One region of the Dermacoccus sp. Tok2021 genome, then DNA from elsewhere that is predicted to be linked to it. Evidence: predicted binding sites of a transcription regulator. Region 1 holds the regulator's gene; the other holds the start of a gene.
The links. Region 1 encodes LexA, which represses DNA repair genes until DNA is damaged. Its sites were predicted from a motif close to TCGAACANNTGTTCGA; they were not measured.
Positions count from the first base shown of each region.

Region 2: a site for LexA is predicted at 2,631-2,646, ahead of K9D12_RS15270 (HNH endonuclease signature motif containing protein). Genes of this name have one in related genera too.

Region 1 is NZ_JAGTHU010000018.1:44,483-51,488, forward strand. Features, by position in the region: gene K9D12_RS11135 (vitamin B12-dependent ribonucleotide reductase) at 1-581, opposite strand, end outside; gene nrdR (transcriptional regulator NrdR) at 669-1,130, opposite strand; gene K9D12_RS11145 (LysM peptidoglycan-binding domain-containing protein) at 1,378-1,791, opposite strand; gene lexA (transcriptional repressor LexA) at 2,058-2,777, shown strand; gene K9D12_RS11155 (Sir2 family NAD-dependent protein deacetylase) at 2,791-3,630, opposite strand; gene K9D12_RS11160 (LysR family transcriptional regulator) at 3,700-4,689, shown strand; gene K9D12_RS11165 (ComEC/Rec2 family competence protein) at 4,667-7,006, opposite strand, start outside.
Region 2 is NZ_JAGTHU010000011.1:53,241-60,246, reverse strand. Features, by position in the region: gene K9D12_RS08015 (class I SAM-dependent methyltransferase) at 1-415, shown strand, start outside; gene K9D12_RS08010 (GNAT family N-acetyltransferase) at 453-905, shown strand; gene K9D12_RS15270 (HNH endonuclease signature motif containing protein) at 916-2,619, opposite strand; gene argS (arginine--tRNA ligase) at 2,838-4,625, opposite strand; gene K9D12_RS07995 (hypothetical protein) at 4,791-5,522, shown strand; gene K9D12_RS07990 (hypothetical protein) at 5,530-6,366, shown strand; gene K9D12_RS07985 (hypothetical protein) at 6,456-7,006, shown strand, end outside.

The sequences.
Region 1 (7,006 bases):
GAGGAACGGATACGCGAGAGGTTGAGGCCGGCACCGGAGCCGCCCTTGAAGATGAAGCCCTCTTCCTTGTACCAGTTGAGGATCGAGTCCATCGAGTCGTCGACGGACAGGATGAAGCACGCGCTGACCTGCTGCGGGCTCGCCGTACCCACGTTGAACCACACCGGCGAGTTGAACGAGAAGACCTGGTGCAGCAAGGCGTACGTGAGCTCGTGCTCGAAGATCTCGGCGTCGGCGTCGGACGCGAAGTAGCCGTTGTCCTTGCCGGCCTTCGTGTACGTGAGCACGACGCGGTCGATGAGCTGCTTGAGCGACTTCTCGCGAGCGTCCGAACCCAGCGCGCCACGGAAGTACTTCGTCGTGACGATGGTGGAGGCGTTGAGCGACCAGAAGTCGGGGAACTCGACACCACGCTGCTCGAAGATCGTCTCGCCGGTCTTCCAGTTCTGCTGGACGACGTCACGCAGCTCCCAGGTCACCGCGTCGTAGGGGTGGACGCCCGGGGTGGTGAAGATCCGCTCGATCGTGACGCCGTTGTTCCGGCGACCCGACTTGGCTCGAGCCTTCGTGGTCTCGGTCATGACCGCATGCCTCCTGGCACTTCTCGTGGGTTTGGTGTGGTGTGTCGTGAAGTAGTGGGTGAGCCGGTGGAGCTCAGCCGGTGGAGCTCAGCCGGCGTCGCGCAGAGCGTGCCTGCGCAGGTCGGCGACGGCGTCCTCGAAGTCAGTCAGTGACTCGAAGGCCTGGTAGACGGACGCGAACCGCAGGTACGCGACGTGGTCGAGTTCGCGCAGCGGGCCGAGGATCTCGATGCCGACATCGTGGGCGTCGATCTCCGCAGCCCCCTTGGAGCGGATCGACTCCTCCACCTGCTGAGCGAGGACGGCGAGCTGATCGTCGGAAACCGGGCGGCCCTGGCAGGCCTTGCGCACGCCCGACATGACCTTGTCGCGAGAGAAGGGTTCGCTCACACCGGAGCGCTTGACGACCGTGAGGCTCGCGGTCTCGACGGTGGAGAAACGCTTGCCGCAGTCGGGGCACTGGCGGCGACGCTTGATGCAGGTGCCGTCCTCGGTCGAACGGGAGTCGACCACACGGGAGTCGGCGTTGCGGCAGAAGGGACAGTGCACGTGCCACGCCTCTCGATCGCAGGATTCCACCGCCTCGTGACGGTATGAACCCCAACACCGGCATCGCGGGAACTCTTCCGCAAACAACCACATGTTGGGGGCATTAGGGCGCCTGTGCCCTACATCTAGGAATCCTAGGTTGCGTTGGCGACCGCTCGCAACCGTGTCGGCAAACCCGGCGCACCAACCCCAGCAATGACGCGGAAAAGATGTGCGGCTCGCCCCAGCGACACGCCGAGGGGGCCGCTCAGCCTGCCGGAACGAGAATTCGCTGGCCGGCCTGAACGTGCATCGAGCTCATGTTGTTGGCCTCCTGGATGGCCACCACACCACGGTCGTTACGCAAGGACGGCAGCTCACGAGCGGCGATCTGAGAAAGGGTCTCCCCGTCCTTCACCGTGACCGACGTCGCGCCACCGGCAGGGTTAGCTTCGGCCACGGCCTTGGCCGCAAGGAGGCCACCGCCGACGAGAACCAGAAGCGCCAGAAGGGCAGCGAAGCGACGGCGAGCGAGAACGGCACGACGCGTCAACGGGGCGCGCCGCGTGCTACGACCACCCTCGAGGGAATCGACGACCGCAGGCCCCGACGGAACGAGGTGCAGGTGACGACGGGGGCTCGGCGCGACCGCCGGGACGTCCAGACTGGGCACAGCACTCATGTTCATTCCTCCTGACTCGGCGCGGATGCATCGAACATCCGTGCGATAGAACAACTGTACGACACAAACGTTCGAAAGCAAGGCCGTCGGCGGCGTGTTTCTCGTACATGTTTGCGAAAACTGTGTACGGTGGTGCCTACGTTGATCCCGAACGCTCACACCGAATCAGCGGCCACCGACAACCCCGGAATTCCGGGGAGAATCAGGGCTCCGCACCGAGGTCCGCGTCCGCGAGATCACTGTTTTCGTCGATGTGAGGAGACGCCATGGGTGAGGTCCACTCCATGAACAACCGCGCGAAGGGCAAACTGACCCCGCGCCAGCAGAAAGTGCTCACCGTCATCCGGCGCTCGGTCGACGAGCGCGGCTACCCGCCGAGCCTGCGCGAGATCGGTGAGGCCGTCGGGCTGACGAGCCCGAGCTCCGTCGCACACCAGCTCGCCACGCTCGAGCGCAAGGGTTACCTGCGTCGCGACCCCAACCGCCCTCGCGCCATGGAGGTCGTCTCCCCCGACGACGGCGCCGACACCCGCGGTTACCGCGGAGGCACCTCGGTGCGTGCAGCGTCCGAGAGCACGTACGACGAGACCGACTCGGGCAACGAGCGTCCGCAGGCCTCCTTCGTCCCCGTCGTCGGACGCATCGCCGCCGGCGGGCCGATCCTGGCCGAGCAGGCCGTCGAGGACGTGTTCCCCCTCCCCCGTCAGATCGTCGGTGACGGCGAACTGTTCCTGCTCAAGGTTGTCGGCGACTCGATGATCGAAGCCGCCATCTGCGACGGCGACTGGGTCGTCGTGCGCCAGCAGCCGGAGGCGTCCAACGGTGAGATCGTGGCGGCGCTGCTCGACGGCGAGGCCACCGTGAAGACGTTCAAGCGCACGAACGGCAAGACGTGGCTCCTGCCCGCGAACGAGAACTACGAGCCGATCGACGGCGACGAAGCCAGCATCATGGGCAAGGTCACGGCGGTGCTGCGCAGCGTCTGACTCTCGCCCACCCTCACGTCGTCGCGTTCGCCTCGGTCTGCACCTGCAGGCCGAGGCGTTCGCATGTCGCGGTGAGTGTGGCACCAAGCGGTTCGTGTAGCACGAGATCGGCGCGCTCCGAACCGCGCATGCTTCCCAGACCGACCAGGGCCACGGGCTTGCCCGCCTTGAGCGCCGCCGAGACGAACCGGAAGCCCGACATCACCTTGAGCGAACTTCCGAGAACGAGAACCGCCCGTGACAGTTCGAGCTGCGCGTAGCAGTGCTCAACCGTCGCGGTGGGCACGCTCTCGCCGAACATCACGACGTCGGGCTTGACGACGAGCGAACCACAGTGCGGACAGGCCACGAGAACGAACGCATCCTCTGCACTCCGGGCAACCTCGGCGTCTCCGTCGGCCAACAGGGCCACGTCGCGCGGGAGGTTCGGGTTGGCGTCGCGGATGCGCCCCTGGAACTCGGCTCGATCCGAGCGGCTGCCGCACTCGACGCACTGCACCGAGGAGAGCGAACCGTGCAGTTCGAGGGCGTCCGCTCCGGAGGCCGCATGAAGACCGTCGACGTTCTGCGTCACGAGGTGTTGCACGAGACCTGCGCGCTGCAAGGCTGCAACAGCGTGGTGGCCGCCGTTGGGCCGAGCCGCGGCGAAACGTTCCCACCCGACGGCGCTGCGAACCCAGTAGCGTCGGCGCGCGTCGTCCCCGCTGAGGAACTGCTGGAACGTCATGGGAACCGTTCGGCGGGTGCCGTCAGGCTTGCGGTAGTCGGGAATGCCCGACTCGGTCGAGAGACCCGCCCCGGTGAGCACGAACAGGTCGCCCTGCGCGACGAACTCCGCCAACTCTGCAGTCACAGGTGGCCCCTCTCATTCGACAATCGATAGAAACTACAACATCCGATAACGCCGGGTTATTCTCTACGGATGATCGACGCCGCCGGCCTTCGGGTCATGAAAGCCATTGCCCAGGAGGGTAGCTTCACCGCTGCCGCTGCTTCCCTGGGCTACTCCCAGCCTGCCGTGTCCCAGATGGTGCGCCGCTTGGAGGACAAGACGGGAACGGCTCTCGTCGAGCGCCTCGGACGTTCGGTGCGTCTGACCGAGGCGGGCCACGTGCTCGCCCGCACAGCCACTCCGGTGCTCGCCGCTCTCGAGGCGGCGGAGGGCGAAGTGGCCTCGATCGCCGGCCTGAGGGCGGGACGAGTGCGCCTCATGGCCTTCCCCTCGGCCTCGTCGACCGTCGTCCCACGAGCGCTGTCGCTCGTCAAGCAGCGCTACCCCGACGTTCAGGTCACCTTCGCGGAAGCGGAGCCGCCGGAGTCACTCGCGGCGCTTCGGGCGGGAGATTGCGATGTTGCAATCGCGTTCTCCTACGACGGCGACGAGATCGCGGCACACGCGGAGGATCTCGAGGGGCTCACCACGCTCGACCTGCTCGAGGACGAGGTGCGCCTCGCCGTGCCGGCCGATCACCCGTTTGCCGGAAGGGGCTCCGTGTCGATGGAGGAGCTCGAGTCCGCGTCGTGGATCGCCGGATGCCCGCGCTGCCGGGGCCACCTGCTCTCGCTCGCCACCTCGGCGGGTTACACCCCTGACGTCGCGTTCGAGACCGAGGACTACGTCACCGTGCTCGGACTCGTGGCCGAGGGGTTGGGCGTGGCCCTCATCCCGGAGCTCATCCTGCGTTCGACTCAGCACCCCCGCGTGGCCACCATCGCCATCGAGCCGGCGAGCCGTCGTTCGGTTCAGGCTGTCACCACGCCCGACCTCCAGCGTGTGCCGGCGGTCAAGGCCACCCTCGACGCGCTGCGGGAAGCAACCGACGCTCTGCCGAACCTGTCGCCGGTTCCCTCCGGCTCGCGACTGGAATCTCCTACGACTCTCAACGGTGTCATCTCTGCGGTTCGACCGTGAGCGATCTACCGACGGGTACGACGTCGAGGTCTCCTGAAAGGTCCGTTCGGTAGACGGCTGTTCCGCTCTGGGCGAGTAACGACAGGAGCGATTCCTTCGGGTGTCCGTAATCGTTGCCCTCCCCCACCCCGATGAGGCCGACCCGCGCCGAAGCCGCCCGATAGAGCCCGGCACTCTGGTTCGCGCTGCCGTGGTGAGCAACCTTGACGAGGTCGTAGGGACGCGACGCTGCTCGGCGCGTCACCTCCCCGATGCACGCGGCCTGCGCCTCCCGTTCGACGTCGCCGAGCATGAGCGCATGCACGCTCGGCGTCGCCACATCGAGCACGAGGGAAGCATTGTTGACCGGCGAACCCGCCGCCAACGCTCGGCGCGGCCAGAGGACGTCGAGCACGGCGTCACCGACACGGACCTGCTGACCCGGTGCGAGGCGTTGCGCAACCTTCCCGTAACGGCGCAACACCTGCCTCGTCTGGGCATCGGCATCCCTCTCCCCTCGGCCACCACGAGGGCTCGAGCTGTGGCTCGTCAGCCACGTCACGAAGACCTCGACCGACGGCTGCCGCTCGAGTACGGCCCCGAGACCATCGACGTGGTCGGCATGCAGGTGCGTGAGCACGACGGCGTCCACACGCGTCACGCCGTGACGATCGAGGCACCCGGTGACGTCGCCTTCCTCGGGTCCGGTGTCGACGAGGATCGCCGCCTGCTCACCGGTGCGTACCAACGCGGCATCTCCCTGCCCGACGTCGCACTGGGCATACAGCCACCCCGGATCTGCGCGTCCCTCTCCGGGGATCGGAAGCCACAGGGCCGCAGGGACGAGCGCCACCAACGTGACGGATGCCCACCCTCGAAGGCCGAGCCACGGGACGATTCGCCACCCGAACAGGAGCGCCGCGAGGAGGACGACGGCCAGCACGATGCCGGGCGCCCCGCTCGGCCACGGCAACGAGCCCCCTGGCACGGATGCGGCGACGTGGGCAATCGTGGAAATGACCCAGGCGGGAAGACCCGCCGCCCACACGAGCAGATCGGCCAGAGCCGGGACGAGTGGTGCCACGAGCAGAACGACCATCCCCGCGAGCGTGGCCGGTGCGACAAAGGGCTCCGCGAGAACGTTCGCCGGCAGGGAAACGAGCGACACGGCACCACTCAGCGCCACGAGGATGGGCAAGCACAGCGCCTGGGCGGCGACGGGAATGAGACACAGTTCGATCGCGTGGGTCAGCTTCGACGACGGCGTTTGCGGCAACCGTTCCGTCAGGGCGTTCGCCCATCGCTTCGCGAAGAGCACGAGGCCGAGCGTGGCGAGCGCCGAGAGCGCGAACCCCGCACTCACGGCGAGCCACGGATCCCACATGAGGAGCAGCGTGATGGCCGCCCCGAGCGCCGGGCAGGCAGCTTTCGGTCTGCCCCACGACGTGCCGAGCAACCCGACGATGCCCATCGCTCCGGCACGGACAACGCTCGGATCCGGATGGCACACGAGCACGTAGAGGAGGACGACAAGAAGAGCCGCCACTGTGCGGGCGCGCCGACGCAGACCAGACCAGGACAGACACCACGACGCCGCGACGAGCACAATGGTGACGTTCGACCCGCTCACCGCGTTGAGGTGCGACATGCCCGTGACGCTCATGTCGTCGTTCAACTCGGCCGGGATCGCGGCGACGTCACCGACGACGAGAGCCGGCACGAGGCCGCGCGGGTCGTCCGGGAGGTTTCGAGCCGCGTGCGACAGACCCCGGCGCAAGACTTCGAGTTGTGCGATGACCGGTGGCGACCCGTCAAGGACATGAGGTCCACCGCGCGCCACGAGCAGCGCCTGGGCAGACCCGAGCCGTTCCGAGGGCGCGAGTCTGCCCTTCACATCGAGCCGAGCTCTCCACGGCACGGTCCGCCACCGTCCGTCACCGATCAGGACGACCGGCGTCGCCACGTCGACCCGCGTTCCGCGGGCCTGGACTCGGTGCACGGTGAGGGGAACGAGATACCGGTCCGCAGCGCCCGGCCCCTTAGGTTCAAGGGCGCGGGGTTGCCCCGTGACGACGGCCTCGAACGTTCCGCTGGCTCGTTCGGCCGCCAACTCGGCGAGCGGCCCCTGACGTTGGTGAGCGAGTTGTCCTCCGGCCGCCGTGGCGATCAGCGCCGTGACGACCGCACAGAAGGCAACGCCCACGACGAGCGCGCGCCGAACCCGCGACAGGAACAGCGCTCCCCCCAGCGCTGCGGCGGCGAGCGCCACCACGACGACCTCGGTGGCCGAGGCTCGTAGTGCGAGCAACACGGCGAGCACGCCCCAGCCACAACATGC
Region 2 (7,006 bases), on a different contig from region 1:
GCGTCCTGGTGGTGTGGTGGCCGTCCGTGATGCCGACTACGGCGCGATGACCTGGTGGCCGGAGTCGGCGGACATGCAGCGGTGGCGCGAGCTGTACTCGGCGGCCGCACGGGCCAACAGGGGTGAACCCGACGCCGGGCGGCGCCTGTTCGCCTGGGCCCACGCAGCGGGGTTGGTCGACGCCACAGCATCGAGTTCCACGTGGACCTATGCTGCATCCGACGAACGCCTGTGGTGGGCCGAGCTGTGGGCCGATCGCGTCACCCACACCTTCTTGGCCGAACAGCTCGTGGCCGACGGTTCGGCCGCCCGCCCCGAACTGGAGGACATCGCGACGGCATGGCGCAGGTGGGGTGAACATCCTGACGGCTGGTTCTGCGTGCCGCACGGCGAGATCCTCTGGCGCAAGCCCTGAGGCCGGGCGCTGGTGGTGGGCGGTGCACGGTCCCGGGATGGGCATGCCTGAGGTGACGATCAACCCGGTGGGTACGGATGCCGAGGATCAGTTGACGTTGCGATACGAGTGGTCCGGCGTCCCCACCGGGGACAGGGAGTTCGAGCGACACTTCCGCGCGTGTTGGCAGACGGAACGGCACCGACGACGTGCTTTCGTCGCACATGCGGCGGACGGGCGTCCGGTGGGGATGGCTAATGCCCTGATCTACACGAGGGTGCCGAGCCCTGGACGTCCGACGGCTCGGTGGCTTTACGCGGCCAACGTCTTCGTGACACCGACCTTTCGCCGCCGCGGTGTTGCCGCCTCCTTGATGGCCGAGGTCATCGACGCCGCCCGCGCCGAGGGGATGGTGCGCATCGTGCTCGCCCCGTCGGAGATGTCGATACCGCTGTACCGTTCGCTCGGGTTTCGTGTGGCCGACGATCTCATGCGTCTGGATCTCGAGTGAGCCCCGTTCGTCAGGCGATGAGCGCGTAGCCCTCACGAGAGGTGATCTCGTAGGCCGTGGTGTCGGCCGGGTCGGTGCGGTACCAGGTGCCGGTCGGGGAGTTCCAGACGCACACGCCGTCTGATCGCATGACCACCGCCCAGCCGCCGAACGTCTTCGCACGGTGATGGTGACGGCACAGCAGTTGCAGGTTCTCGCCCGACGTTGCACCGCCGTCGGCGTACGGCACGACGTGGTCGGCATCGCAGAACTCGCCCGGGCGCATGCAACCGGGGAAGCGGCAGTGCTCGTCACGCTGCTCGACGAACCGGCGCGTGGTGATCGACGGGCGGTAGGTGAATCGCGACGTCCACCGCGTCACGCCGCGCTTCTCGTCGACGAGTGCGACTGTGAAGGCGGAACCGACCGTCCCTGCGAGGCGCTCCACGCAGGCCGCCGACACAACACCGACGCCGGGCACGTGCAGGTCGGCGACTCGCGTGATCGAGCGCGGGGCGGTTGCGGCGCGTCGCTGACCTGCCGTTCCTATCCCGACGCCATCACCAACCTGCCCTGCGGCAAGTGGCGCGACGCCGTCCTCGGCTTCCCGGTAGAGCGCGCCCCACGGGGCCTGCCCAGCGGCGGGCCGCGCAACGCCACGGCCCGAGCCACCCTGTGCAGAACAGCCTCGACTGCGATCGATCGCACCGAACGGAACGGGCATGCCGCTCCCCTGACCGGCGAAGGGCATGCTTGTGCCTGGGGTGGTGCCGTCCTCGAAACAGCGCACGGGCACGGTGAGCCGCACGATGGGGTCGAATCTCACGGAGCCGAGGAGCAGGTCGACGAAGGCATCGACCCGCGCCCGGTTCATCCGGTACCGCGTCGCGCCGCCGTGCAGACGCTCGTGTTCCTGCGCCAGCTGGCGCGCACGCGCATCGATGGCGGCCTGGACCTGCCACGCCTGGTCGGCGTCCATGACAACGGTCATCTGCGTGAGCCTGGGCTGATCGGGATGCTCGCGGAACGAGACCTCGACGAGCGCCTCCGACGCGTCCTCATCCGCCGGCGCCGACAGCCCGAGCGAGGCAAGGAGCCGCCGCACACGACGCTTCACCGCCGCCGAACCGCCCAACAGCGCCCGGCCGGACACGAGCATCCCCTCGACGCTCTCCCGCTCGGCCAGCGCGAGGTGTTCGAGTTCGCGAAGCACCGTCTCGCAAGTCGTCATGCGCATCTCGCCCGCGCCGGCCATGACGAACATGCGAGGCAACGAGGCTCGCACGGCATCACCCGCTTCAGCCCACGCCTCCGCCGTACCGACACGGACTCCGAGCCGGGCCGCCAGATCGTCGGCAGCGAACTCGCCGGGCACGAACTGACGCGGGTCGCTCTCCCACTGGTCGACCTCGAGAACGTCGTGTCGCGTGACGACGCGAGCGTGGGCCGCCGCGAAGGCGTGCATCGTGGCGTCGGCGCTGCGCGAGACGTACGCGGCCGTGACGGTGAGCTCTTCGAGGGCGCGTCGCTCGGCGTCGAGTTGGGCGAGTTCCTCATCAACGGTTACCGCGTCCACCGCGAGCGCCGACGGCTCACCCCAGTCGATCGTCGGACGCGATGCGACCTCGAAGAGTTCGACGCCCACCGCGTGCCACGCCTCGACCCGCGCTTCGAGAGGCAGCGCACGAACGGCGGCCAGCACCTCGGCCACGTCGTCATGCTGTGTTGTCTCCACGCCTCATTTTATCGAACTTATGTTCGATTATCGAGCGAAAAGTCCGCCCAAATTTACCGGAGAGAAGCGGTCAGACACCGCCGCCAGCAGCTGACGCAGTTCGGTGCACCCGACGCACTCTGAGCCTGCTCAAACCGCATCAGCTGCACCGAAGTGCGTCAGCTGCACCGAAGTGCGTCAGCTGCACCAAGGCCCCCAACGCAAACGCCGCTGGGGCGTCACATCTTCTCGGGCGTCTCGATGCCGAGGAGGCCGAGGCCGTCGCTGAGCACCTGCAGCGTCAGGGCGCACAGGGCGAGGCGCGAGTCGCGCACGGCGTCGTCGTCGGCCTTGAGCACCGGGCACTTCTCGTAGAAGGCCGTGAACGCCGTCGCGAGTTCGAAGAGGTACGCGGCGAGCCGGTGCGGTTCGAGCGTCTCGCCGACGAGCGCGACGGCGGTGCCGTAGTCGAGCAGCTTCAGCGCGAGCGCGCGCTCGGCGTCCTCACCGATCGTGATGGCGGACGCAGGCGTCGCACCCGCGTCGGCGGCCTTGGCGAGGATCGAGCGGATACGCGTGGCGGCGTACTGCAGGTACGGGCCCGTGTTGCCGGTGAGCGCGAGCATGCGGTCGAAGTCGAACGTGTACTCGCTGTCGTGGGAGACCGACAGGTCCGAGTACTTCACCGCGCCGATGCCGACCTGGCGCGCGACGACGGCGCGCTCGGCGTCCGTCATGTCGGCCTTCGACTCCGCGACGACCTTCTCGGCGCGCTCGATGGCCTCGTCGAGCAGCTCCATGAGCCGCACCGAGTCACCCGAACGCGTCTTGAGCATCTTGCCGTCCGCGCCGAGCACCGAACCGATCTGCACGTGGATCGGCGTCGACTCCGGCCGGATGTAGCCCGCCTTGTCCGCCGCCGACCACGTCATGCGGAAGTGCAGGTTCTGCGGCGCGCCGACGACGTAGACGAGCCGGTCGCCAAGCAGATCCTGCGAGCGGTGCCGGACGGTGGCGAGGTCGGTCGTCGCGTAGCCGTAGCCGCCGTCGCTCTTGCGGATGATGAGCGGCACGGGAGCGTCGTCACGGCCGGTGAACTCGTCCTGGAAGATGCACAGCGCGCCGTCGGAGATCCGCGCGATACCGCGCGACTCGAGGTCCTCACAGATGCCCGCGAGTTCGTCGTTGTACGTCGACTCGCCCGCGAGGTCGGCGTCCGTCAGCGTCACGCCGAGCGTCGAGTACACCCGGTTGAAGTACGCCTTGGAGCGGTCCATGAGCTTGTTCCAGTGCGCCAGCGTCTCGGGGTCGCCGCCCTGCAGCAGCGTCACTCGCTTGCGGGCCCGCATGTTGAAGTCGCCCTTCGAGCCGGCCGGCTCGGCCTTCTCGGCGGTGTCGAACTTGACGCGCGCAGCCTGGTAGAAGGCGTTGGGGTCGGTCTCGAGGAGCTCCGCCTCGGGGCTGTTCTCGCCGACCTCGAGCAAGTGCTCGATGAGCATGCCGAACGGCGTGCCCCAGTCGCCGACGTGGTTCTGGCGCACGACGGTGTGCCCGAGGCGCGCGAGCACGCGCGCGAGCGAGTCACCGACGACCGTCGTGCGCAGGTGGCCGACGTGCATCTCCTTCGCGACGTTCGGCGAGGAGTAGTCGAGCGGAATGACCTCGAGCTTGCTCGGGGGCAGGACGCCGAGGGTGCCGTCGGCCAGGATCGTGGAGGCCTGCGCGGCCACCCAGTCCGTCGACAGCGTGATGTTAAGGAAGCCCGGGCCGGCGATCTCGACGTCCGAGATGAGCTGCATTGCAGCGGAGTCCGCCTTGAGCGCCTCGACGATGGCCGTCGCCACCTCGCGCGGGTTCTTGCCCACCTTCTTGGCGAGCGCCATCGCCGCGTTGACCTGGACGTCGGCGCTCGTCTGCTTCTTGTTGGCAGGTCGGATGACAGGGTCCGCGTCTCGCCACTCCTCGCCGAACGACGTGGCGATGGCGTTCTGAACGAAACCGGTCAACGAAGCGATGGGATCTGCCATACGTCAAGGTTAGAGCGGCGGCGCAAATCAGTTCTGCTGCGTCGCACGGCCCCGCCGGCCCACTGCGTGAGAACTCGGGCGGAACCTCAGCGAGGGCGGCGGCGTCGGACTCCCCGAGTCTGTAAGACTGACGACGAAGAATTGCACCCCACGGGAGGAAACACCATGAAGCTCCGCAGCACGGCTGCCGCCGTCGCGATCGCCGCCACCGCCACGATGGGCCTGGCGGCCTGCGGCGGCGAAGAAGCCCCCAAGGCCAAGGACGCCTGGAACGCCTCCCAGGAGTCGGCCGGCAAGTACAAGAGCATGGAGGTCAAGGCCTCGGGCAAGAGCAACGGCAAGCCGGCGAGCTTCACGATCAAGGGTGACGTCGACGGCGACCCGCAGACGCTCTCGGGCGAGATGGAGGGCGGCAAGATGGAGGCCGTCATCGTGGGCAGCAAGTCCTACATCAAGGCCGACTCCGCCTACTGGAAGTCCGCGATGGGCAACAGCGGCGCCTCGAGCGCGATGACGTCGATGATGGCCGACAAGTGGGTCGAGTCCCCCGAGAGCAACAGCGAGGACGCGAGCGACACGCTCAAGGACCTCGTCAAGGAGCTCAAGGACGACAACAACGCGTCCAACAAGAAGCTGCTGTCGGACAAGGCCACCGTCACCGACGAGAAGGTCGACGGCAAGGACGCGTGGAAGATCGAGAGCGAGGACAAGAAGGTCAAGGCCTGGGTCTCGAAGGAGGACTCGCGCGACGTCCTCAAGGTCGAGGGCTGGGAGGCCAAGACCTCGTCCTCCTCCAACGACGAGATGACGACCGTCAACTTCCTCTCGCACGACAAGGACTACGGCATCAAGGCGCCGAGCGGCGCCAAGAAGATGACCGACCTCATCAAGGGCTGACGCTCCGATGACGACGACGGCGCCGCTGCGTCCCCTCAGCGTGGCCTCGGCCGTCTCCGCGCTTCTCGCGGTGACGCTTTCGGGGTGCACGATGGGCTCGGACGCGGCGGCGCCGTCGCGTTCGGGCGCGGCGACGCCGGCGTCGTCCTCGAGTTCGTCCAGCTCATCGAGCACGACACTGCCCTCCGCCACGGCTGCGTGGAGCAAGACGCAGGACCGCATCGACGCCTACACCTCGCTGCGGGTCGACGGTCGTGACGCGATGGACGAGGAGTCGCCGCGGGCGATCATCACCGGAGACCTCGACACCGACCCGAGCGACATCGTTTTCACGAGCGACGAGATCGGCAACTTCACGTTGCGGCGCATCGGCTCCGACATCTACCTCAAGGGCGACGACGCCTACTGGAAGGCCGTCGCGAAGGACGACCCCACGCTCCCGGACGCGTCGTCGTTCGCCGACCGCTGGGTCAAGGCACCTGCGTCGACCTGGGACGACAACGATCTCGACGACATGTCGATCAAGCCGATCTTCGACGCGATGACCGACGACAGCGACCCGAAGTGGAAGACGCTCGCCTCCGACGACGCCGAGCTCACCCGAGACACGGTCGACGGGGTGGAGGCGTACAAGATCACCGGCGCCGACGGTGACACCGTCGTCTGGGCGAGCGCCGACGGCAAGTACAACCTGCTCAAGATTGAGGACGCCTCACCCGGTGAGGACGAGTTCGCCCTGGCCTCCTTCTCGCGCTGGAACGAGAAGTTCGAGGTCACCGCCCCCAAGGGCGCGCTCGACCTGGGCTCGGCCGACCCCGAATCAGGCACCGAGAAGACGACCTGACGCTCTGGTGGCGCGCCGAACCCGCGTGCCATGATGAGCGCGCAGTCGAGCGCTCGCTCCGATTGACGACCCCTCGAAGACGAACCTCCATGACAACCACCCCTCGCGCTCGCTACGTGCAGGCTCTCGTCAGCGCGCCGCTCGCCCTCGCCGTTCTCGGTGGATGCAGCGTCGCCGGCAAGAGCGTCGCGCCGGCGAAGACCACCTCGAACTCGAGCACCACGTCGACCACCCCGGCCGCCGCACCGAGCACGGACAATCTGCCGAGCACCGACAACCTGCCGACCGCGTCCGTCCTCTTCTCGCGAGCCCAGGACGTGCTCGTCCGGACGAAGACTCTCACCATCCGCACGACGATCACCGTGCCCGGCGGCGAAATGTCCGCCACGACGAGACGGGGCCGAATCATCGGTACGCCCCAAGCACTGACCTACACGCAACTCGACCACGGCACAGAAGAACTGCGCCTCATCGGCGCGACGCTCTACGTCAAGGGAGATGCGACGTACTGGGGCGAGTACGCCACCGACTACGCGAACCGTTGGACGCGTTCGCCCGACGACGAATGGACACGCACCGCCATCGAGGACATGGCAATCGTGCCTCACGTCGACGAACTCCTCGAGGAGGACAGCGAGAT